2 regions of the Desulfosporosinus youngiae DSM 17734 genome follow, and region 1 is predicted to be linked to the other one. Evidence: riboswitches for the same ligand, from Rfam matches in the RefSeq annotation. Region 1 holds a riboswitch; the other holds the start of a gene.

Region 1 (12,503 bases):
TATTGCTATCTAGTTGCTGAATTTTAAGTAATTTTCAACAAAAAGCTAATCTTAACTTAGGTTTCATCTGCGGAATAGGACAAGAAAAGGCCCTTCAAAACGATGTTTGAAGGGCCTGAAAACGCCATTATGAGCTGCCGCAGATAAATGGCAAAAACTCTAGTGTTATAGGTAAATAAACAATTAGCAAAAGCGCCGTAAATGGCAATCGGATATAGGAATATTGACACTTGAACCAGCAAAAAGGGAAAAGGAGGGAAAGTTGCCCAAAAGAAAAGACAAACAAAAGAATGTTGTCTTTTGTTTGTCTTTTTAACTTAAAAATGATAAGGTATACAGTGAACTATGTAAAATATCCATATAACTACAACTATATCATATCATAAATTCAGTTACATGTCAACCTTTTTGTAAAATTCTTTTGGGGGTGCCGCTATTGTCTTTTGAAATAATGACTCTATCCTCAGGACTAATCCAAAAACAAGCGGTGGCAGAACTTGAAAAATGTAATGAATTTACCGCTCAATTCGGATTGACATTATCTAATTACGATGCTGTTGAATTAGTTGAAACTCGTACTCTGGCCTTGAAAAACAATGGGCGAATCGAATTCGGAGGAGGAGTCATAGAAAAAATAATCCGGGAATTTTATAACTCTCCTTATCTTTCGATGCACAATTATGCAGAATCCCTCCATGACTTGACCGATATGTTTTATTTTTACAAAAACGAAACTCTTGAGCTCATGAGTGACGACGATCTTATAAAATTTATGAAAAGAAAGTTTGATGGTATATGTAAGGGCTCCCTGGAACTGCTTTCGGGACGTGAGCTTGCAAAAATGGCACGGAACGTACGATTCGGGTACGATCCTGAACACTCGGAGGATTGTACGTCTGAGGAGAACCATGAGGAGGATAATGATGCTGAATATTGAAAAACGACAAATCATTAACCCTAACAATTTAAGCGGTGAATTCTATTTTACTTCAATTCTGGCAGAAGTCTATGCCAACCAGCTCATGAGCAATTCCGAAATTGAAACTATTCAAATGCAGTGCTTAAAATTTCTGGCCAATAAAGTTGAAAGGTACAACTGTGGCGATAGTAGTTCAATCAAAGTGGAAACCGCCGAAAGTATTATGAAATCCAACCTCTATACAATAGGTATTTATCTAAAATCCTTCCCCGATGCCGACAGCGCAGTCAAGGCACTTAAATCAGCCGGCATTCCGGAAATGTATCAAAAAGGAAGAGCTTTAATCAATGCCAAAATACATTCTTCTAAGCATATTTATGAACAAGTTAAAGGTAATAAAATAATGACCTTAAACTATACCTATAACCAGACACTTGATGATACGGGCATTGGCAGTTTTTTTATGTCCTACGATCCCGATTATGCAGCTCATGAAGTAGCGGCGTCCTTTGACTACCAGCTTTGTAATCCAATAACAGATTTAACCGGAATCGAGTATATTCAAAAATACCTCGACAACTTACTTCTCGAAAATCGATTTTGCAGCTATTTTGACCCGGAAAAGATTCACCATCTGCTTAGCGGATATGATGAGGGATACCAGGACTTGTTAATTAATATTTTTGAACAAGTGATGACGGCGGCAATCGGATGTATTCTTACAAACCGCAAGGTTGTAGAATTAGCCCTTTCCAAAGAAGAAGTCCAAGGTTTGAATTACAACCTTTTAAAGGATGACGATTCTTTACTTACTTTGAAGATTTGTCAGGCATCTGAAAAAGTGCTGAAAGAGTTAAAGGTTACAAGTCTTTTACTGAAAAACTACGTTGATCGAAGCTTGCCAAGAATCACAGCAACTATCCTTAATGCAGTCAGGACAAAAACTCTCAGTAAAACTTTCGTAGCTCCTGTTAATCCAGACCTTAAACCTAAAATACAGTTTATATCCGGAGAGAAAATGGATGATAAGGAATATCGCAAATTGATTGATGAATTGTTAATATGCCGGTATTCATCGGATAAGCTTGCCCTTATTAAAGAAAAGGTTCGATCCTTTGGAGATATGGAAGATATTCTTTTAGACGCTGAGTTAAGCGGAGAAGAAATTACCTCAGTTCTTAGTATCCTTGGGGATGTCGAGATCGCCGCACTGATCAGAAAGTATCCATTCAACTCAGAGATTGAAGCAGTCGATTTATCTGAACCTGAACGGGCCTTAAGGTCATATTTAAGACGTTATTTTCAGCTAGTCGGGTCAGAACAGCAGGAGCGGATTTTGGAAATTTCCAATCAGCTGCATCGTTTCTGATTAAGGTGCCGATTGAACAAAAGCATAATCATAACCTTCGACAGAAATGAGAGAAAAATATAGATAATCAACCAGTACATCGGGTAAATAATTAGGACATGGACCCGGTTATAGCAGCTTGATACTTGCCAATTATTATGATAGAATCCTCTCAACGATAAACTGAATAGTTCCTGGGGGTGCCGAAAAGGTCGGCTGAGATTAAGGACTGATGAATCCTTTGACCCTTTAACCTGATCTGGGTAATGCCAGCGTAGGGAAGGTGGACAGATAGCGTTAGCTTATAGAACACAGACCTGCACGGGTCTGTGTTTTTTAAATTAGAAAGGTGTGAATATCAGTGACTCAATTAGAAGCAGCCAAAAAAGGAATCGTCACGGAGCAGATGTCAAAAGCGGGTGAGTTAGAAGGGATCAGCGGGGAAGAACTCAGGCAGAAGATTGCCTCAGGTGAGGTGGTTTTGCCCTGCAACATAAATCATAAAAACATACGCCCAATTGCTGTTGGCAAAGGATTGTCAACAAAAGTCAATGCCAATATCGGAACTTCCGATGCTTACCCGGAATTAGCTAAGGAAATGACGAAACTAGACGTCGCGATTCAGGCCGGTGCCCATTCTATTATGGACTTAAGTACAGGGGGAGATATTGATCTGGTCAGGAAAAGCATTATCGAAGCCTGCCCGGTCATGGTTGGAACGGTTCCTTTATATCAAGTATTGGTGGATACTCAGAAGACAGGCAGGGGTTTAGTAGAAATGACGGCCGATGATATTTTCACCGGCATAGAAAAACACTGCCAGGATGGAGCGGATTTTATCACAGTTCATTGTGGGGTTACGATGGACGTGATCAACGAACTCAAAGAAAAGGGCCGGGTCATGGATATCGTTTCCCGGGGAGGTTCCTTTATCACGGCTTGGATGCTCCATCATCAGAAACAGAATCCGCTCTTTGAGCAATATGACCGGCTTTTGGAAATGGCCTTAAAGTATGATGTGACCTTAAGTTTGGGTGACGGGCTCAGGCCCGGTTGTCTGGCTGATGCCACGGATGCTCCGCAGATTAAGGAATTGATCACCTTGGGAGGGCTGGTAAAACGTGCCTGGGAGGCTGGAGTACAGGTTATGGTAGAAGGGCCCGGACATGTCCCTTTAAATCAGATAACCGCGAATATGCAGCTGGAAAAGACCCTTTGTCATAATGCACCTTTCTACGTTTTGGGACCCTTGGTTACCGATGTGGCCCCGGGATATGATCATATCACCTCAGCTATAGGGGGAGCTATTGCCGCTTCCAGCGGAGCAGATTTCCTGTGTTATGTTACACCGGCTGAACATTTGGGTTTGCCAACTGAAGAGGATGTTAAAGAGGGGGTTATCGCTGCCCGGATCGCAGCACATGCAGCAGACCTGGTTAAAGGGGTCAAAGGAGCGTGGGAGTGGGATCTCAAGATGGCAAAAGCCCGCAAAGCGCTTGATTGGAAAAAACAAATTGAGCTGTCGATTGATCCCGAAAAAGCCGCCAAAATGAGAAAGGATAAAAACGATGACGATCAGGAACGCTGCACCATGTGCGGAAAGTTCTGTGCCTATCAGTTGATAAGTGAGTATATGGGGACCAGTTTCACAGGCTGTTAGGTATCTTCGTATAAATTAAAAGGTGAAAGGGTGACCATTATGAATCATAAACTAATAGAATGCCTGAAAGCCGTTAGACAAACAACACCCCTTGTTCAGGCGATTACCAATTACGTGACAGTCAATGACTGTGCCAATATCCTGTTGGCAGCCGGGGCCTCCCCCGCTATGTGTGAAGCTTCCGATGAAGTTTTTGAATTTAGTCAGATGGTTAATGCTCTCTATCTCAATGTCGGCACCCTGACGAAAGAACAGGAAATGTCCATGTATCTTGCGGTTCGGGGAGCATCTCTTAAAGGGAATCCGATCATTCTGGACCCGGTAGCCTGCGGGGCGATTCCGCGTAAAAAAGAGACCATTGAGAGGCTGCATAAATTCGGTCAATTTACGGTAATCAAAGGGAATCTAGGTGAGATCAAAGCCCTGGCGGGAGTTGAGGCTAAAGTGAGAGGGGTCGACTCTCTGGACGAAGGAGAGGATGGTTTAGAGTCCTGTAAAAAACTGGCGCAGGAATACGGGTGTGTCGTGGCCGCAACGGGTAAAACAGACATCGTTACCAACGGTCAAAGAGCTTGCCTGATTGAAAACGGCACGGAAATACTGACCCGAATCACAGGTGCCGGCTGTATGGCCGGGGCTCTGGTTGCGGGATTCTGCGGGGCAAATAATGATGCTTTCCTATCAACGGCTGCGGCACTGCTTACCATGAGTATAGCCGGCGAATTGGCTCAGGAAGCACCGGGAGGGGATTTGCCCGGGACGTTCCGGGTACACCTGATTGACCAGATCAGCCTTATGGATGAGGAAGCTCTGAAACGGGGGCGGGTACAATGGCTGTAGACTATACCCTGTATTTAGTGACGGATCGTAAGCTGGTTGGTTCCAAGGATTTTTTAACATCTGTAAAAAGAGCACTGGAGGGAGGGGTAACCCTTATCCAGCTTCGGGAAAAGGATGCCGGCTCCAAGGAGTTTTACGAGCTTGGGCTGCAAGTCAAAAAAATCGCGGCAGAATTTGGAGTGCCGCTGATTATCAATGACCGGGTGGATCTGGCCCTTGTTCTTGATGCCGACGGTGTGCATATTGGCCAAAACGACTTGCCCATAGAGCATGTAAGACGCATGATCGGCAAAGATAAGCTGTTAGGGTATTCCGTTGCTAATCAGGAAGAGGCTGTCTACGGAGAAGCGATGGGAGCGGATTATTTGGGAGCAGGCCCGGTATTTCCTACCGGCAGCAAAAAGGATGCCTCGGAACCGATTGGTTTAGAGGGGCTGAAAACCATCAAGCAGTGTGTAAACATTCCGGTTGTAGGAATCGGCGGCATAGGGACAGCCAACCTGAGCCAGCTTAAAAGCATAGGCATTAATGGGATCTCGGTGATTTCAGCGATCCTAAGCGAAGAAGATCCATATTGTGCAGCAAGGGAACTGAAGAATTTATGGAAAGATCATTGAGGAGGGAAAACCATGAAAAATCTCTTAACGATTGCGGGCTCGGATTCCAGCGGAGGAGCAGGTATTCAGGCGGACCTCAAAACCTTTGCTGCTTTAGGGGTTTATGGGATGAGTGTTATTACAGCGGTTACGGCTCAAAACACCCAGGGTGTAGAACGGGTTGAGGAGATAAGCAGAGAGATGGTTAAAGCCCAAATTGATGCCGTCTTTAATGATATCCCCGTTGATGCCGTTAAGATTGGGATGGTATCTAATCCTGAGATCATTCAGCAAATCGCCTTATCTTTAAAGGACTGGAAGGCCATAAATATTGTGGTAGACCCAGTGATGGTTTCCAAAAGCGGTTATCATCTGCTGAAACCTGAAGCCATTGAAACACTGAAGAAGGAGCTCCTTCCTTTGGCCAGGGTGGTTACGCCCAATTTGCCAGAGGTGAAGGCTATGCTCGGTTGGGAAGTGACAGACGAAGAAAGGATGGAGTCAGCTGCCCAAGAAATCTTTTCCTTAGGCCTGGAAAGCGTTCTGATTAAAGGCGGGCATTTAGAAGGGGCAGCAAATGACCTTCTTTTCGATGGAAAAGATCTAACCTGGTTTAAGTCCCCGCGCCTCAATAAGAAAAATACCCATGGAACCGGATGTACCCTCTCCGCGGCTATCGCCGCACATTTAGCCTTGGGTTATGATTTAATGACAGCTGTCGAAAAATCAAAATCCTATCTTTCAGGAGCTATCGAGCATTCATTTCCCCTAGGCCATGGAGTAGGTCCGGTACACCATTTTTACCGCTTCTTTAAGGAGTTGTAAGCCTTTGAAAAATCCAGGGACCCCAGAGAAAGGGCAGCTTCGCCCACAGAAGCGAACCCATTGCATGGAGAGGCGTTAAAAGCCTACAAGCCGGTGCGGGAAGACGGAGCCACGGGTTCACATCAGGTATTACCCGGAGGTTTGGCGGAGTCCCGCACCGGCGAGTGGGCCAGCCTCGGAATGCTGCGGTAAGCGGATGTGGGCGAAGCTGCCCGACCTGGAAGAACTCTCTTTTTCATCCTCTGCTCCGCCAATTGAGCCACGCTAGCCTGATGATAATTCTGGTTAACGGCTTTCCGCCACGATTTATGTTTCTTAAGAGGAAATGAAGGGAAGACGGCGAATAATGTACACATAACATGGAATTTGTAGGTATAACTCGAAATTCCATCAATGCTTAAGTTTAAACAGAGATCCAGAGGCGGAGGCTTCTGCCTAAGGTAAATAAGGGAGACAGATGAATGAATAAGGAAGATATTGCCGGTATTCGCAGAGAATTAAAGATTAACAACTCAAAGTTAAACTTACAAGAAATTTGCAGCTATTATGTAAAGCAAGAAAGCAAAGACATTCTTTGTTCGGAAGAATTGTATTTCGATATGATGGATGAAGAAAAGAAAGAGTTATACTTAAAAAACTTCAAGAAGGTATTATCAGGAAAGATTGACTCTAAAATTTTTGAGTTAGAGTTCAAAGATAATAAACTAGGCGAAAATATAACTCAAAAACATCTGCTTCATACCTTGCAGACCAAGGATTTTAGAGATGCTACTCTAACAATCGTCAATAGAATTTTAGAAGAAACCTGCGAAGGTTATGATAAAGATTTTATGATCACCTTCGTAAGAGGAGAGGTTTATAAATCGGCCAGAAGGGAAAATAATGAGCTTGATGATGAAAAAGCCTATACCTTGGGATTTTTTATAGGGAGTATTTGTCCGATTATTATCCCTAAAAAGTCGCTCAAATTTGACTTTGAAGAAAGAGGATTCAAAACAAGTGTGCCGATGAATGTGACCATCAATACCGAGGCTCCTTATGAGGGTTTTATGTTTCCTGCCTTTAGTGAGGATGCAGCCGAGACCGATAAAGTTGTCTATTATACTCAAAAGGAGAACAAGCCCAATCCGTTGTTTGTGGAAAATATCCTTGATTGTGCCTTCAAGTCTACAGCGAAAGCTGACAAAGAGCGTTTTTTAGAAGTTGTTCGTGAGGTTGTAGGAGGAGAAATCGAGCCGGAAGTTGTTTCGAATATTTATGAGGAGCTTGGTCGCCGGCTTGACGCAGAAGCTGAAAGCGGAGAAGTCTCTCTGATCGGTTTGAACGATATAGAGAGAATTTTAGAGCATAGCGGTATTGACACCGGGGATAAGCTTAGAACCTCGTTTCTGGAAGTTATGGGAGCAGAAAACTACGAGTTCAAAGCTTCAAGCATTACCCCTAATTATGGCACGAAGTCGATAAAAATTGATAATAATACGGCAGCGATTACGATCGACCCTCAAGATATAAAAAATGTTAAGCAAGTAACTAAGGATGGTATAAGATACTTGATGATTCGGATTGATGATACGGCCACCCTTGATGGCTTTGACTTAGTAACTGAGGAACTATAACGGAATAAGGAGAGGATTAAGTGATTCTTAGCTTCAGATGGAGTTTGCCCAAGAGGAATACTTACTCCAGCTGAAGCTTAGAAGAACTTATCCAGGGACGTAGCAGCCGTTATCTCATCCTCACCGCTAAAGTTGTTCTGTCTAGTTTGCGGTTCGGCGAAAGCAACCTGCGCCGTTAAGCTTTTCTTTGGAGCAGGCGGCTTGGGCGAAACCCTCACCCGGGTTTCGTCACTGGATGCTTTCGTACTTATAGAAGATGGGAGTTTTACGGCTGGCAGTCATCGGATAAAATCAAAGATGTAAAAGTGGATATTTCGATGTCCGGCGGCAAAAGATAAATACTAGTTTGCAGATTATGGGTAATTGGAGGAACTAGTATGAAAACTGTGGAGCAAAGGCATTTTGAAAACCAACCTCAATCATTTTGGATGGCATCGACTTCCAGTCTAGGTTATCCATCCTTAAATGAGGATTTAAAGCTTGATGTGGCAATAGTCGGAGGCGGTATTACCGGTATATTATGTGCGTACCTGCTTAGTAAAAAAGGATTGAAAATTGCTGTTCTTGAAGCGGATCGTATTTTGCAAGGCACAACAGGGCATACCACGGCAAAGATTACCTCACAGCATGGGCTGATATATAGTAAAATCAAGAATCAATTAAGTGAGGAATTGGCAAAGCAATACGCGGAGGCCAATGAATCGGCGATTCGGATGATTAAGACGATAGCGGAAGAAACTAAAATTGAGTGTGATTTTCTTCCCCAGTCCGCGTATGTTTATACATTACAGGATAACTATGTTGATAAAATTCAAGACGAAGCCGATGTCGCCGCCGCTCTTGGCATAAAAGCCAGTTATCTGGAAGAAATACCTTTGCCCTACCCTATTAAAGCCGGGGTACGTTTTGAGGATCAGGCTCAATTTCATCCGCGCAAATTTTTACTGGCTCTTGCTGAGAAGATTACCCATGATGGGGTTCAGATTTTTGAACAAAGCAGGATTGTAGACATTGAAGAAGATGGCGGTTATGTATTAACTACCAATCAGGGAAAAAAGGTTATTGCTGAAAAGACGATCATTGCTTCCCATTATCCTTTCTACAACAAGCATGGATTATATTTTTCCAGACTATACCCGGAACGGTCCTATGTCCTGGCTATAAAGGCAAAGGAGAGTTATCCCGGCGGCATGTATATCACCGCAGAGGATCCTGGCCGGTCACTCCGCAGCCAATCATCTGATAAGGGAGAATTGATACTGGTAGGCGGTGAGCATCATAAAACAGGCCAGGGAGAGGATACAACCAAGCATTACGAAGCTTTATTAAAGTTTGCTGATGAAACCTTCAGCGTTGAAGATATTCCCTACAGATGGTCTACTCAAGATTGTATGACTCTGGATGGACTGCCTTATGCGGGGCATTTCACCTCAGATACTCCCAATTTATATATTGCAACCGGCTATGGCAAATGGGGAATGACTAATAGTATGGTTTCCTCAATGATATTAAGGGACCTGATCATTGAGGGAAAGAGTGCCTGGCAGGATGTTTACAACCCTTCACGAGAAACTATATTAGCTTCTGCCAAAAGCTTTATTGTTGAAAATCTGAATGTTGCAGAGGAACTGATCAAGGGCAAATTTTCTTCCCTTCCAAGCGATGCTGAAATCAGGCCGGGTGAAGGGAAAATAATTGAAGCCAATGGACAAAGATCCGGCGCCTACCGGGATGGACAAGGCACACTGCATGTGGTAGATACAACATGTACACATATGGGGTGTGAATTAAACTGGAATTCGGCTGAAAAATCATGGGATTGCCCTTGTCACGGCTCAAGGTTTTCTTGCGAAGGAGATGTAGTCGAGGGCCCCGCTCTAAGACCTTTAGACATACATAATAATGTAAATACTATAGAAAAACTCATTACGGATGATTTCTAGCGAGAATAAAGCAAAAAGGCCAGGGGATTGATCCAGGCCGATTACAAGAACTATCTCTCTCATTCAGGGAGGTAGTTCTTTCTGTGTTTAATTCTAAAGAACGGGAGTCCCATTTGCGATGTAAATTATAGATCTAGCAGGGATAAACAAAAAAGTAGAGAATATTTAGATAATACAAATAACCTGCTTAAAAAGACATTACTTAGTGGTGTTTTATTGATTTATACTAATGAAAGGGGGATGCGGGGTGGATCATTTCTCAGTAGATAGCATGATTGCACTGGATTTTCCCAAGGTTTCCGTTGAGAGGGAGATTTCTAAGGTTTACGAAGAATTTGGCCACACGTCAGCTTATGTTTATGTGGTAGACAAAGATGGATTATTAGTTGGGCTGCTTGATCAGTCAGCTATGATACAAGCCGGAACAGATGAAAACCTGCAAAAACCTGCGGGAGAGCTTATGTGTAAAGCGCCAAAGTGTCTCGCCTCCGGCAGCACACTTGAGGAGGCGGTTTCTTATTTCTCCGCACATCAAATAACCGAAGTTCCGGTTATCGACGAGGCGGGACGGATGATTGGATTGCTAAAGGTTTGGCCGCTGCTTGATTACCAGGCAAGCAAGCTGAAAATGATCGATTCAGAGCTTAACGAATCCAAGAGGCTCACAGCGACCTTGGAAGCGGTAATAGAAAATCCGTATGAAGGCTTAGTCGTAGTTGACGAAAATAGCCGTGTGATTATTATTAATAACTTCTATTTAGAGGCTATTGGCATAACCAGGGAGCAGGCTCTTGGACGACATATTCGCGAGCTGACCCCGCATTCGGAACTTCCGGACATTGTGCGTACAGGAAAGGCTCAATTTGTAGATTACTGGAAAGTCCGGGATAGGGATTTCATGATTATACGGGCACCGATTAAAAGAGATGGAAAGACAATTGGTGCAATGGGCAAGACACTTTTTAAAGATATGGGGCTGGCTCATGTCTTTGCCCGGAAACTGGCCCAAATGGAAAATGACTTGAAGTTTTATAAAGAGGAGTTGCGAAAAATCCACAGCGCGACCTACACTTTTGAGGATATTGTGGGAGAAGATATAAAAATGACATCAACCATATACTTAGCGAAACGAGTGGCTCGAGCAAGCTCTACCGTTCTCTTGACAGGAGAGAGCGGAACCGGAAAGGAGTTGTTCGCCCATGCTATTCATAATGACGGCGCGCGTCGCTATAGCCCGTTTATAAAGGTTAATTGTGCCGCAATTCCGGAACAGCTCCTGGAATCGGAGTTGTTTGGCTATGCAGAAGGGGCCTTTACCGGGGCGTGCAAAGGTGGTAAACCTGGTAAATTCGAACTGGCAAACCACGGTACTATCTTTTTAGACGAGATCGGGGATATGAGTCTAACCATGCAGGCCAAGCTTTTGCGTGTGATTCAGGAACGGGAAATTGAAAGGGTAGGCGGAACGCAAACATTCAAAATCGATGTGCGTATTATTACAGCGACTAACCGCAAATTAGACATAATGGTTCAGGAAGGAATGTTTCGGGAAGACCTTTTCTATCGGTTAAATGTCATAGTTCTTGAATTGCCGTGTTTACGTGAAAGGCCAAGCGACATTCGCTTACTGGCAAATTATATGCTGACTAAATTAAAACAGAAACTAGAGACGGGTGTGAAAGGAATTTCTCAAGAGAGCATGCAGCTATTACAAAATTATAGTTGGCCGGGTAATGTACGGGAACTGGAGAGTGTCTTGGAACAAGTAATGAACATAGTTGATGAGCCGTTCATTTTGCCCGAACATTTACCGGCGCGGATACCACATTCCAAAACGGCAGCGGAGGAGACTCAGAGCATGGAAAAAGGCCGTTTTGAGGAAGGAGTAAAATGTGCTGAGAAAGAGCTGCTGGTTGACGCTTTGAAGCGTTCTAAGGGCAATAAGTCCCAAGCGGCAAAAATCTTGGGAATTCACAGATCGGTTATGTATAAGAAATTAAGAAAACATGGACTTGGTGGTATGACTTTGTCCCAGGAATATTAAATTCAAACATTATACTGATACTTATGGTGGTTCCTGATCGAGACAAAGTGTCCTTTTGGGGAACAGATTATCTCAAAATAGAGACACTATCAGCATGATTTTGTAGGGGCGTTGATTATTTGCAGATAGGATTGACTGCTAAGGCCGGGGATTTCCCCGGCCTTAGCAGTTTTCTTAAAATATTATGAATAATTCTGAAAGTTGGATTTATTCTTGCATATTAAATGACAAAGGCAACCGTCCTTGATTGGCATTTTAGCAAAGTAGGAGATGGGCACCTTGCCAAGAAGACCGGCAAAGAATTCTTAGGTGTTCTTAAGGATGACGCAGCCGGTTGGAAAATAATTAAAGGGGGATTAACGTGGATTATAAGAGTGAATACCTGAGGAAATTGGTGACTGCTGACGAAGCAGTCAAGGTTGTAAAATCCGGAGATTCTGTTCATTACGGCGAATTCGTGATGGTTTCCCATGTTTTAGATGCTGCTTTAGCTAAGAGAAAAGATGAATTGGAAGGAGTTAACATTAGAACGGTTACCTGTCCCTTTCCGCCGCAAACTGTCTTAAATGATCCGGAGAGAAAGCATTTTATTTATAATGACTGGCATTTCAGTGGAGCCAGCAGAAAGCTCCACGATAAAAATTTATGCAACTATAGTTCGCTGACCTATCACGAAGGACCCAGCTTTTTTGAGCGCGGGTATGTTCCTGTC
Region 2 (12,503 bases), 1.8 Mb from region 1:
AGAGGAGTGATGTTTTCGGAAGAGAGGGCTAAAGAAATCCTCGGATTTAAGGAGGTCCATATTCTCTTGAACCTGCACGACGGGGAAGAAAACGCGACTGCTTGGGGCTGTGATTTAACCCATGAGTACGTCACGATCAATGGAAGTTACAGAACTTAAGTTTTAAGCTGAGAGCTGCGTACTATTGAGATCATTGACGTAATTGGCAGGCAAGGTTAAGAACTTATCATTTGAGAATTTTGTAAAGTAGAAGTGAGTTGAAACGTAAAGATGTTTACGGCTGAAGTTGGAGGTGTTTGAGATGACCCCTATGGAAGAGGGATTAGGGAAAGCTCGGGTTTTAGTAGAAGCCCTACCGTATATTCAAAAGTTTTCAGGTAAAACTGTGGTGATTAAGTATGGAGGGCACGCCATGGTTGATCCAGTTTTAAAGGAATCGGTAATGTTAGATATTCTGCTTTTGCATTCTGTGGGAATTCGTCCGGTGCTCGTTCACGGTGGAGGGCCCGAGATTAATGCCATGCTCAAGAAGGTTGGAATTGAAAGTCATTTTGTGCAAGGTTTAAGAGTTACGGATGCGCAAACCATGGAGATTGCCCAAATGGTTTTATTAGGCAAGTTGAACACAGAGATGGTATCTCTTCTCAATCGCTTTGGAGGTAAGAGTGTCGGATTATCCGGGAAGGATGCTAAGCTCCTAATGGCAATGAAGAAACCGATGCAGTTGCCCAATAGTCTGGGCAAAATGGAAGATGTTGATTTAGGGCTTGTGGGCGAAATCCAAAGTGTTACTCCAGACATTTTGAATACGTTGTTGGATCAAGGATATATACCTGTTATTTCTCCAGTTGCCAGTGGAGAAGAAGGAGAAACGTTTAATGTCAATGCTGATACTGCCGCGGGGAAAATAGCCGAGGCACTGAAAGCGGATAAGTTGCTGCTATTGACGGATGTACGCGGAATATTGAGAGATGTTGCGGATCAAGGATCGCTTATCTCCACGATTTCCAGAGGGGAAGTGGAGGTCCTCAAGAAACAAGGGATATTAACCGGCGGAATGCTTCCCAAAGTAGAGTGTGCGGTCTCTGCTTTAGACAGTGGTGTTGGCAGTGTACATATCCTTGATGGTCGGCTAAGCCATGCAATCCTATTGGAGTTGTTCACAGATGGTGGTATTGGCACTATGTTTAAAGGGGATAGCTGATCACCTATTCGCAAAAGACGCTGACCTGAGCTGAAGATAGAATTGTTATTTTAATAGATTGAACGATAACGAACGCCGAATATCGAGTTAAGGGGTTGATTGAAATGTTAGAAGGCTTAACAACCGGAGCAATTATTGAACGGGGAAAAAATGTAGTAATGAATACCTATGGCCGCTTAGGAATGACCATGGTCAAAGGGGACGGGGCATGGGTTTGGGATTCAGACGGAAGGCAATATTTAGATTTCGTAACTGGGCTTGCAGTGAATTCTCTGGGGCATGGCCATCCTGCGATTGTTCGTGCGATTCAAGAACAGGCCAAGGAAATTCTGCACACCTCAAATATTTACTGGATACCGAATCAAGTGGCTTTAGCAGAGCGCTTGGTGAAGCATTCTTTCGCCGATAAAGTATTCTTTTGCAACAGCGGAGCGGAGGCTAATGAAGCGGCTTTTAAGCTTGCTCGCAAGTATGCTAAGAAAAAGTTTGGGGTGCACAAATATGAAGTGGTCTCCCTTGAGAATTCCTTTCATGGACGAACCTTAGCTACCCTTACTCTCACTGGACAGACAAAATACCAGCAGGGCTTTGATCCGCTTCCTTTGGGCTTCACGTATGCTGCTTTGAATGATATCGATGCTCTAAGAGCGAAGGTCAGCAATGATACTGCGGCAGTCTTTATTGAGCCTATTCAAGGAGAGGGCGGGGTAATTCCTGCCTCGATAGAGTTTCTCAGGGAAGCACGAGCGCTTTGTGACCAGTACGGGGCCCTGTTGATTTTTGATGAAGTGCAGTGCGGTGTTGGTCGGACAGGGAAGCTCTTTGCCTATGAGTGGAGCGGTGTAGTTCCGGATATTATGACTTTAGCGAAAGCCTTAGGCGGTGGTGTACCGATTGGAGCCATGCTCGCCACGGATGAAGTGGCTGGAGCTTTTCAGCCCGGAGATCATGCTTCAACTTTTGGAGGAAATCCATTAGCCACTGCGGCAGGATGTGCGGTTTTAGACATTATGCTTGAAGAGGGATTCTTAGAAGGGGTCCAAGAGCGCGCAGCCTATTTTCAACAGGGACTAGAAACGTTGGTCCAGAAATACCGGACAGGTGAGTCTGTCCGGGGAAAAGGATTTATAGTAGGATGGCCCGTTTCTAAACTAGGTCCTGAAATAGTTGAGGCTTGCCTGCAAAATGGGCTTCTGATTAACTGTGTTGGAGGCAAGATTTTACGCTTCCTCCCCCCGCTTACGGTTGAGAAGACAGAAATAGATAAAGCCTTGGGAATTTTAGATGAAGTTCTCTCAAGAATCTGGAGGTAATTCAGGAGGAAGGGAATGAAAGCCGGAGTCCGCCGGTTAAAGAGGATATGGGGAGTCTGGGGGCTGAAGCAGAAATAGGATACTGATATCCAGGCAGAGGATTTAAATAATAATAGATGAGAGATTGTTCCGAGGAGGATGGGAATGAAAGCAGCACTCATACTTGAGACCGGGAAAATTCTATTAGGGGAATCTTTTGGGGCGACGGGAGAGGCTTTTGGAGAAGTTGTCTTTAACACGGGAATGACTGGTTATCAGGAAGTGTTGACCGATCCGTCGTATGCTGGACAAATGGTGTGTATGACCTATCCTCTCATTGGGAACTACGGGATCAACAGAGTAGATGACCAATCGGAGAAGCCTCAGGTCCAGGGGTTTATTGTGAAAGAAGCCGCACGTAATCCTAGTCATTGGCAGATGGAAAAAAACCTTTCCAGGACCTTGGCACAATCCGGAGTTGTAGGAATAAAGGGGATTGATACCCGCTCCTTAACCCGGATTATTAGGGAACATGGTGTACTGCGGGGCGTGATCACCACCGAAGCAGAGAATTTGGAAGAATGGGTTACCCGAGTGAAAACAAGGTCTGTTCCAGCCGATGTTGTGGCTCAGGTCAGTACTCCGAAGCTCTACACCTTGCCCGCTGTTCAATCTGAAAGAGATTCTTTCCATGTCGTGGTCTTGGATTTCGGAATTAAGAAAAATATTTTACAGGCTATGCAAGAAAATGGGTTTAGCTTGACAGTCGTTCCTCATACTACATCTGCAGAAAAGATACTGAATCTGCAACCTGATGGGGTCTTTCTATCCAATGGACCGGGAGACCCTAAAGAGGTAGCGGTTGGGATAGAAACGATTAAAAGGTTAATGGGGAAACGTCCTATTTTTGGAATTTGCTTAGGACATCAACTATTATCCCTTGCCTTAGGAGGGGATACCTATAAGATGAAGTTTGGGCATCGGGGAGGTAATCAGCCCGTACAAGATCTAGAGACCAAACGAGTGACGATTACTTCACAAAACCATGGCTATGCCATTTCAGAGAAAAGTCTGGAGCAGACTCCTCTTTACGTAACCCATCGCAATCTTAATGATCAAAGTATCGAGGGAGTAAAGCATCGGGATTTACCTGTTTTTTCAGTTCAATATCATCCGGAAGCAGGGCCGGGACCGAGTGAATCTCTGTATCTTTTTGATGAGTTTGCGCAATTAATGCAGGAATGGAGGGCTGGTTATGCCTCTTAACCCGGCGTGGAAGAAGGTCCTTGTCATAGGGTCCGGGCCGATAGTGATCGGGCAAGCCGCAGAATTTGATTATGCCGGGACCCAAGCGTGCAGAGCTCTCCGTGAAGTGGGATTGGAAGTCGTATTGGTTAACAGCAATCCAGCAACCATCATGACGGATGTGCAAACGGCAGATATCACCTATATCGAACCTCTGTTGCCTGAAGTATTAGAACGGATTATTGGCAAAGAATGCCCTGATGCGCTTCTGCCTACATTAGGCGGGCAAACTGGGCTTAACCTGGCAATGGAATTGGAGCGGGGCGGGCTTCTAAAATGTTATGGCGTGGACCTCATTGGCTGTAACTCAGAGACGATCTATAAAGCAGAAGATCGTGATGCCTTTAAGGAAACTATGCTCTCGCTGGGAGAACCGGTGGCTGAGAGTGTGATTGTAACCTCTTTGGAAGAAGGAGAGGAGTTCGCCAAACGACATGGGTTTCCGCTGATTGTTCGCCCGGCATATACCCTTGGCGGGACGGGCGGCGGGATTGTCAAAAACGCTAAACAATTAGAGGAAATCTTAAATAAAGGCCTCCAAGCCAGTCCCATTGGGCAATGTCTTGTCGAGCGGAGTGTGGCGGGCTGGAAGGAAATTGAGTATGAAGTCATGCGAGATGCGGCGGACAACTGTATAACAATTTGCAATATGGAAAATATCGACCCGGTAGGAATACATACGGGAGATAGTATTGTGGTTGCCCCCTCGCAGACCTTGAGTGATGTCGAATATCAGATGCTGAGGGCATCATCTTTAAAGATTATCCGAGCCCTTGGTGTAAACGGCGGGTGTAATGTTCAATTTGCCTTGAATCCGGTTAGTCGGGAGTATGTTGTGATTGAAGTAAATCCTCGGGTCAGTCGCTCAAGTGCTCTTGCCTCTAAAGCGACCGGATATCCGATTGCCAAAATGGCGGCTCTTTTGTCAGTTGGATTTACCCTTCCAGAATTGACAAACCCAGTAACTGGGCATACCAGTGCCTGCTTTGAGCCGGCTCTTGACTATGTGGTTGTCAAATTCCCTCGTTGGCCTTTTGATAAATTCCCGGCAGCGGATCATCGGTTGGGTACGCAAATGAAAGCGACCGGAGAGGTAATGGCGATGGAGCGGACGTTGGAAGCGGCTCTTTTAAAAGCGACCCGCTCTTTAGAAGTTGGTACGGTTGGTCTTCGGATTAAGGATTCCGGGGGCTGGACAGAAATGGAGATTGAAGACAAACTCAATTCTGCGGATCACGAACGTTTCTTTGCCATTCCTGAAGCCTTTCGCCGGGATTGGACCATCCTGGAGGTTCAAATGCTTACGCAGATTGATCCGTTCTATTTGTATAAGATTAAGGAATTGGTTTTACTCGAACAGCGTTTGCAAAATGAGCCGTTAACGACTGAGTTGCTGCGCTTGGCAAAAGTCCTGGGGTTTTCTGATTTAGCGATCGCTAAACTTACGGGCAGCTCAGAAGAAACGGTTCGCGCTTTGCGCACAGAGTTTGGGATTATTCCGGTTTATAAGACGGTTGACACCTGTGCCGCAGAGTTTGCTTCGGCAACTCCTTATTACTACTCCAGCTATGAGGAAGAGGATGAGGGAAAGGTGAGCACCGGCCCTAAAGTTGTAGTTTTAGGTTCGGGACCTATTCGAATTGGGCAAGGGATTGAGTTTGATTATTGCTCCGTTCACGCTCTTACAGCTTTGCAGGAAGCTGGCGTAGAAGCCATTATGATCAATAATAATCCTGAAACAGTATCGACAGATTTTGATATAGCAGATAAATTGTACTTTGAGCCATTGACCATTGAAGATGTGCTTCATGTCTTAAATAAAGAAAAAGCGGATGGAGTTTTAGTCCAGTTTGGAGGACAGACGGCCATAAATTTGGCTGGCCGTCTGAAACTTGCCGGAGTTAAAATTTTAGGTACCCCAGTTGATGCGATTGATATGGCTGAGGATCGGGAGCGGTTTGCTGAGCTGCTCAGTAAGTTAGGAATCCCACAATCTGAAGGACGAAGTGTTACTTCGATCGATCAGGCCCAAAGAATTGCTGAGGAACTGGAATTTCCAGTGATCGTTCGTCCTTCTTATGTCATTGGGGGGCGTGCTATGCAAGTGGTAGAGAACCTAGATGAACTTAAAAATTATTTAAGACGGGCAATTCACCTTTCTCCAGAACATCCCATTTTAGTGGATAGGTATTTGGATGGGAAAGAAGTTGAAGTTGACGCGGTTTCAGATGGGGAGATAACTGTAGTGGCAGGTATCATGGAGCATATCGAACGAGCCGGGGTCCATTCTGGAGATAGTCTGGCCGTTTATCCGCCTCAGAGCTTAACCCCCTCTGAAATTGAACAAATCGAAGATTTCACCTGTCGTTTAGCCGAAGGAATCGGAATAAGAGGACTTATTAATATTCAATTCGTTGTCGTGCGAGGCAAGGTGTATGTTTTGGAAGTGAACCCTAGAGCAAGCCGTACGGTACCGATTCTTTCTAAAGTCACAGGAATTCCCTTAGTAAACCTGGCGGTTCAGGTTTCTCTAGGTAAAGCCTTAAAGGAGATGGGCTATGCCCATGGTCTTGCTCCTGAGGTACCGTTCGTTGTGGTTAAGGCCCCCGTCTTTTCCTTCGAGAAGCTGACTAAAGTTGAAACTTCTCTGGGACCTGAAATGAAATCGACAGGTGAGGTCTTAGGGATGGACACCCAATTTGGGCATGCGCTAGCGAAGGCCTTTGCGGCCTCCCGGATTCCGCTGCCTGAGGATGGGAATATTTTAGTGTCTGTAGCAGAGAAAGATCGTCCGGAAGCTATCACTTTGGCTCGGCAATTGGCTCAGTTAGGGTTTGGGGTCAAAGGAACCGGAGATACTGCCAAGGCATTAGCCCTATGCGGGGTAGAGGTTGAGGAAGTGAGTGAATCGAGTGAGACCCTTAAAGAAGCTATTCGGCAACAAGAATTTTCCTTTCTCCTCAGCACTTCCAACCAAGGGACCTCTGAGAGAACAGGATATCTGTTAAGAAGATTAGCAGCGGAACATGGGGTACCTTGTTTCACATCCATGGATACAGCGAAAGCAGTTGTCCGGGCGTTTCAGGAGATACGAAGTCATACTACGCCACAGGTACTCTCGTTGCAGGAGTATTTGGTAATGCAGGCCTAAGACGCGGATAAATAATGTACATCAGAGGCGTGACAAATTGTGTTGCGCACCTGATGTATAGCAAAGTTTTGGCAAATTTGCTCTGCATTTTAGTATTAGTTTGGTGCTATCGGGGTCATTGGATAATCAGAGATAGGCTGGGATTATAAGTCAGTGGTATCATAAGTTGGTTGACACAAGCACAAGTGGAATGCTATGATAATGACAATAGAATACTAGGGGAGCTGAGCTGTCGGCTGAGAGGGAAATATGAGTTCCGACCCTTTGACCTGAACTAGGTAATGCTAGCGGAGGGAATAAAGTGCATGCATCGTGTGCCCGTGTATTGCATGAGCAAAAACCTTCTACTTTTGGAGGTTTTTTATTTTTATGATTATATTGAAGGAGAGAAGAAGCAAATGATTAATGCGAGCGTTGCAATCCAAGTATTACCGGCTGTGGAGGGTGAAGAAATCCTGCGCGTGGTGGACAAAGTTATTGCGTACTTGAAATCTACCGGACTTAATATGTTTGTGGGCCCGTTTGAAACCACTATTGAAGGAGAGTTTGAACAGCTTATGGATATTGTAAAACGCTGTCAGCTGATTTGTATTGAGGAAGGTGCGCCTAGTGTGATGTCCTACGTAAAAATAAGCTATAAACCAGGTGGTGGAATTTGGACGATTGATGAAAAAGTTACAAAACATCACCAATAAGCTTTACCCGACAGCCCTGTTGCTATTTTTGCTGCTGATATGGCAGATGGTGACTGAATCCGGACTTGTGCCTAAGTTTATGCTGCCTTCGCCTATCGATGTGATTCGAGCCTTTATCAGTTCGTTTTCCGAACTGATGCAGCATGCTGCAGTTTCTCTGACAGAAGCATTTGCGGGCCTGGGTATCAGTATTATTTTGGCTTTTTGCATAGCGCTTCTGATGGACCGGTTTGAAGTTTTATATAAGGCAGTGCATCCCCTTCTGGTCGTTACGCAGACGATACCGACCGTTGCGCTTGCTCCCTTATTGGTATTGTGGTTAGGGTATGATATGGCACCTAAGATTATGCTGGTCGTATTAACCTGCTTTTTCCCGATGACTATTGCGCTTTTAGGGGGCTTCAAATCTTCCGATGATGATGCCATGAATTTAATGCGCGCGATAGGTGCCAGAAGGTGGCAAATATATCGGTACATAAAGCTTCCTAACGCCTTGCCAGGTTTCTTTTCAGGTCTCAAAATATCAGTATCCTATGCTATTGTTGGTGCTGTCATAGCGGAATGGCTGGGAGGAAACAGTGGACTAGGAGTATATATGACGCGTGTGCGGAAATCTTTCGCTTTTGATAAGATGTTCGCAGTCATTTTTCTGATCATCATTTTGAGTTTGCTGCTTATGAAATGCGTTGGAGTGATAGAACGAAGAGCAATGCCCTGGAGACATGCCGAGGAGGAAAAGGAAGTTAAGAACTGATCGGGATTACAATTCTAATCAAGTGGGAGAATCATAAAAGGTTAAAGAATTAGTAGAGGGGTAGAGAAGGCACATGAAGAAAAAGTTTATCGTGATGGTGGTTGGCATTTTAATGATACTGGGGTTAACCGGTTGTGCCCAAACGGGTACTGATAAACCGACAGATCAGGCAGTTGAAAAGATCACCTTTGTGCTGGATTGGACTCCCAATACCAACCATACGGGAGTATATGCAGCAAAGGAACTGGGATATTTTCAGGATGCAGGTCTGGAGGTTGATATCATTCAACCGCCGGAAGGCGGAGCTTTGCCCCTGGTAGCGGCAGGAAAGGCAGAGTTTACAGTGAGCTTCCAGGAGGAAATTGCGGCTGCTATTACATCGAATAATCCGTTGGATGTCATTGCCGTGGGCACGATTTTGCAACACAATACATCCGGAATTATTTCCTTAAAGAAGGATGATATTCTAAGTCCTAAGGACATGGAAAACAAAGTATATGCTACTTGGGATACTCCTGTTGAAAAAGCTATTTTAAAGCAAGTTATCACCAAAGATGGTGGGAACTACGATAACGTAAAAATGATTCCGAATACCGTAACAGATATCATTTCAGCGCTGCAAAGTAATGTTGATGCTGTTTGGATTTTCTACGGTTGGGATGGAGTGGCCACCAAAGTAAAGGGGCTGGATACAAACTTTTTTGCCTTTAAAGACATTGATCCAGTACTGGATTTTTATACCCCGGTTATTGCGGCCAGTCAGACATACCTAAATCAAAACGGAGATACGGCCAAAAAGTTTTTGGCAGCAGTGGCAAAAGGGTATGAATATGCCATTGCAAATCCTGAAGAAGCAGCGAAAATTCTTGTGAAGAATGCACCTGAGGTTGATCTGGATATTGCAACGGCCAGTCAAAAGTATCTAGCAGATCAATATAAGGCTGAAGCCAAGCAATGGGGATATATCGACGAAAAACGATGGGACAATTTCTATACATGGATGTATGAAAATAAGCTGATTTCCAGGAAACTTGATTCTCAGACAGGCTTTACAAACGTTTATCTGCCTAAGTGAATTAAGTTGGCTGAGAACTAACCCCACTTTATAGAAGTGAGGTCTTGTAAATCAGAGACAAAAGATCTATAGGAGTAACGATGAAATTAATTAAACTTGAGGCTCAGAATATCTCCAAACGTTTTGCGGGTGAATTAGTTATAAAGGATATCAATATAAGACTTGGAGAAAACGAGTTGGTAAGCTTACTGGGTGTAAGCGGTATCGGTAAAAGTACACTTTTCAATGTGATTGCAGGTGTGCTTGCTCCTGATACAGGTCAGGTGTTCCTAAATGGTGAGGATATCACCGGACAGGCAGGCAAAGTAAGTTATATGCAGCAAAAAGATTTGATGCAGCCCCACATGACTGTTCTGGATAATATTTCCTTGCCGCTTTTCATACGCGGAGTGAACAAGCGGCAGGCAAGAGCCCAGGCATTAAGCCATTTCCGGGAGTTTGGGCTGGAGGGCACCCAAAAGAAGTATCCCATCCAGCTTTCAGGAGGGATGCGGCAACGAGCGGCCCTTTTGAGAACGTATTTATTTTCTCAGGATGTTGCGCTTTTCGATGAGCCATTTTCAGCTCTGGACGCCATTACGAAAACTGCCATGCACCGATGGTATCTTGCCTTAATGGAGCGCATTAACATGTCTGCGCTATTCATCACCCATGATATAGATGAAGCAATTTTGCTTTCGGATAGGGTCTACGTCATGACAGGACCCCCAGGGGTGATTGCCCATGAGATTGTTATCGATACGCCTCGCCCCCGGGGAGATGAATTCTTAGTATCCGATGCATTTATCGGATATAAGCGAGAGATTATCAAGCGGCTTTCCGCTTAAAAGGGTTAACAGCCGCAAAGCATCTCCCCTTGTCTGGATTCAATGTATTGACGATATTGTTGAGCATAGGATTGATATGTTTCAGCAAAAATAAAAGTCCCTGAGTTATTTACTCAGGGATCTTTATTTTTACTATTTGGGAAGTATTACTTTCCATCTATCCATGGTTATAGGTAAGGTTGGCTATCCATAGTTGTCGTCTAAGGCTTACTGCTAGCCAGGTTTTCTATATTTCTTAACTTTTTTCTTCTTTCTGGAATTTGTGGCCATTTCAGTAATGGTCTTAACCGATTATAGACCCAACGTGATTCCTTCGTCAACAAGGGTCCTAGAATGGCGAGAATGAGAACATATAGTGCGGAAAATGGTTGCAATATAGCCAATAATCCACCCGTTTTTGCAAGGGTGGCTAAAATGATGGAAAATTCACCTCGGGAAATAATCGACAAACCAATATTCAGTGACGCCCTATGGGAGAGACTAGCTTTCCTGCCAGCCCAAACGCCCGATACAACATTGCCTAAAATGGTTAAGATAACAGCAATTATGGCTGACCAAACAGCTCCGCCCAAGGCAAAGGGGTCGATACTTAGACCAAAACTAAAGAAGAATAGGGCTCCAAAGAAATCGCGAAAAGAAACAATTAAATGCTCTATGCGTTCGGAATGTTCTGTTTCTGCCAGCACCAGACCAATTAGTAAAGCCCCTATGGCTTCAGCAATGTGCAGAGTCTCAGAAAAACCGGCTACCAAAAGTAAGATGGAGAAAACTACGAGCATAAATGTTTCGTCTGAAGGAATGTCTAACCAATGGTCAAGCTTTGGAACCAGCTTGTGCCCTAAAAACAAGAAACCACCAATAAATGTAAGGACCATAACTGCACTAAGTATTATATCTGTGATGGAAGTGGAACCAGCAAGAACCAGGCCGGAAACAACAGAAAAATAAATAGCCACAAAGACATCTTGAAACATCATTAATCCTAAAATGATTTCCGTTTCATCATTAGCTGCCCTCTTTAAATCAACAATAACTTTTGCTACGATTGCACTGGACGATATTGTCATAATACCTGCTACAACAAGTATTTCCTTAATTGGCCAACCTAGAAGCAAAGGAAATATAATAGCTATGGACAGGTTAATAACCATATAAATTGTTCCGCTTCTGATGATCGATGGACCTGCCGTTAAAAGACGTTTTATTGAAAATTCCAACCCTAGGGAAAACAAGAGAAACAGAACCCCCAAACGTCCCATAAACTCGATTAAGGGAGCACTCTGAATAAATCTAAAGTCTAAGGGACCTAAGTGAGGTGCCTGCGGACCGACGATCATTCCTGTTACAATTAGAATCGGCACAATAGAAATCCGGAGTTTGCCGGACAGAAGTCCTGCCCCGGCAATTAAAGCTAACGCAAGCCCTATCTCCAGTATTAAGTGCTCCATTATTGTACACTCCCATGGAATAATAGGTGTTTACAGGCCTTAACTTGTTTCTTTTCACCAAGAATTACAACGGTAGCGCCATTTCGGAATGTCGCCTCGGGACCAGGATTGACGGTTTTACTCTGATCCTGTTCTACTATCGCAATAATGGTACCTCCCGTAACTTGCCGAATACATAGATCCTTAATGGATTTGCCGATGGCATACGCATCAGGTTCGATTTTATACCATTCTATGAGCATATCACCTAAGGCAACATCCACGGTCTCTAGTGCCTTGGGACGATAAGTCATCCCTCCGAGTATAGCAGCTATACAACGAGATTCTTCGTCATCCAAAGTAACCATGGAGATAGAATCATCAGGGTCCTCACGATAAAAATGATAAATTTCTCTTCGCCCGTCATCATGTACCACTATGACTATCTTTTCACCGCTGCGGGCTTGGAGTTGAAATTTTTTGCCAATACCTGGTAAATCTGTTTCTTTTATCTGTTTCATTTTAAAATTCATTCCTTTCGCTGTGCGCAAGGCGCAACAATATAATAAAGTTCCTTAAAAAAAGAGAAAGTGTTATTTATAAAAGTATAAAAGAGGTTGTTTTCGGATTTAGGTCGCTTACTATCACTATCGTTTTATTATATAAGTATTAATCCATTATCGCCAGTAGTAGACTATAAAATTTCTTGTGCTCCAGTCAAGCTTTAACATATCAAACTAACTAAAATATGGATGATTATACCATAAAGCGGC

The links. A riboswitch is a leader RNA that binds a small molecule or an ion and turns the genes downstream of it on or off. The one in region 1 is predicted to bind thiamine pyrophosphate.
Region 2: linked by a shared signal. The riboswitch ahead of DESYODRAFT_RS01535 (thiamine-binding protein) and the one ahead of thiC (phosphomethylpyrimidine synthase ThiC) in region 1 are both predicted to bind thiamine pyrophosphate.

The regions. Positions count from the first base shown of each region.
Region 1 is NZ_CM001441.1:4,127,720-4,140,222, reverse strand. Features, by position in the region: gene DESYODRAFT_RS19135 (DUF6323 family protein) at 437-937, shown strand; gene DESYODRAFT_RS19130 (DUF6179 domain-containing protein) at 921-2,288, shown strand; TPP riboswitch at 2,454-2,565, shown strand; gene thiC (phosphomethylpyrimidine synthase ThiC) at 2,629-3,927, shown strand; gene thiM (hydroxyethylthiazole kinase) at 3,967-4,767, shown strand; gene thiE (thiamine phosphate synthase) at 4,758-5,384, shown strand; gene thiD (bifunctional hydroxymethylpyrimidine kinase/phosphomethylpyrimidine kinase) at 5,397-6,188, shown strand; gene DESYODRAFT_RS29620 (hypothetical protein) at 6,249-6,380, shown strand; gene DESYODRAFT_RS19105 (DUF4317 family protein) at 6,650-7,804, shown strand; gene DESYODRAFT_RS19100 (FAD-dependent oxidoreductase) at 8,182-9,747, shown strand; gene DESYODRAFT_RS19095 (sigma-54-dependent Fis family transcriptional regulator) at 9,995-11,791, shown strand; gene DESYODRAFT_RS19090 (acetyl-CoA hydrolase/transferase family protein) at 12,153-12,503, shown strand, end outside.
Region 2 is NZ_CM001441.1:289,551-302,053, forward strand. Features, by position in the region: gene argJ (bifunctional glutamate N-acetyltransferase/amino-acid acetyltransferase ArgJ) at 1-159, shown strand, start outside; gene argB (acetylglutamate kinase) at 302-1,204, shown strand; gene DESYODRAFT_RS01520 (acetylornithine transaminase) at 1,309-2,517, shown strand; gene carA (glutamine-hydrolyzing carbamoyl-phosphate synthase small subunit) at 2,662-3,762, shown strand; gene carB (carbamoyl-phosphate synthase large subunit) at 3,752-6,952, shown strand; TPP riboswitch at 7,160-7,265, shown strand; gene DESYODRAFT_RS01535 (thiamine-binding protein) at 7,351-7,647, shown strand; gene DESYODRAFT_RS01540 (ABC transporter permease) at 7,619-8,401, shown strand; gene DESYODRAFT_RS01545 (ABC transporter substrate-binding protein) at 8,475-9,476, shown strand; gene DESYODRAFT_RS01550 (ABC transporter ATP-binding protein) at 9,557-10,303, shown strand; gene DESYODRAFT_RS01555 (cation:proton antiporter) at 10,504-11,751, opposite strand; gene DESYODRAFT_RS01560 (cation:proton antiporter regulatory subunit) at 11,751-12,251, opposite strand.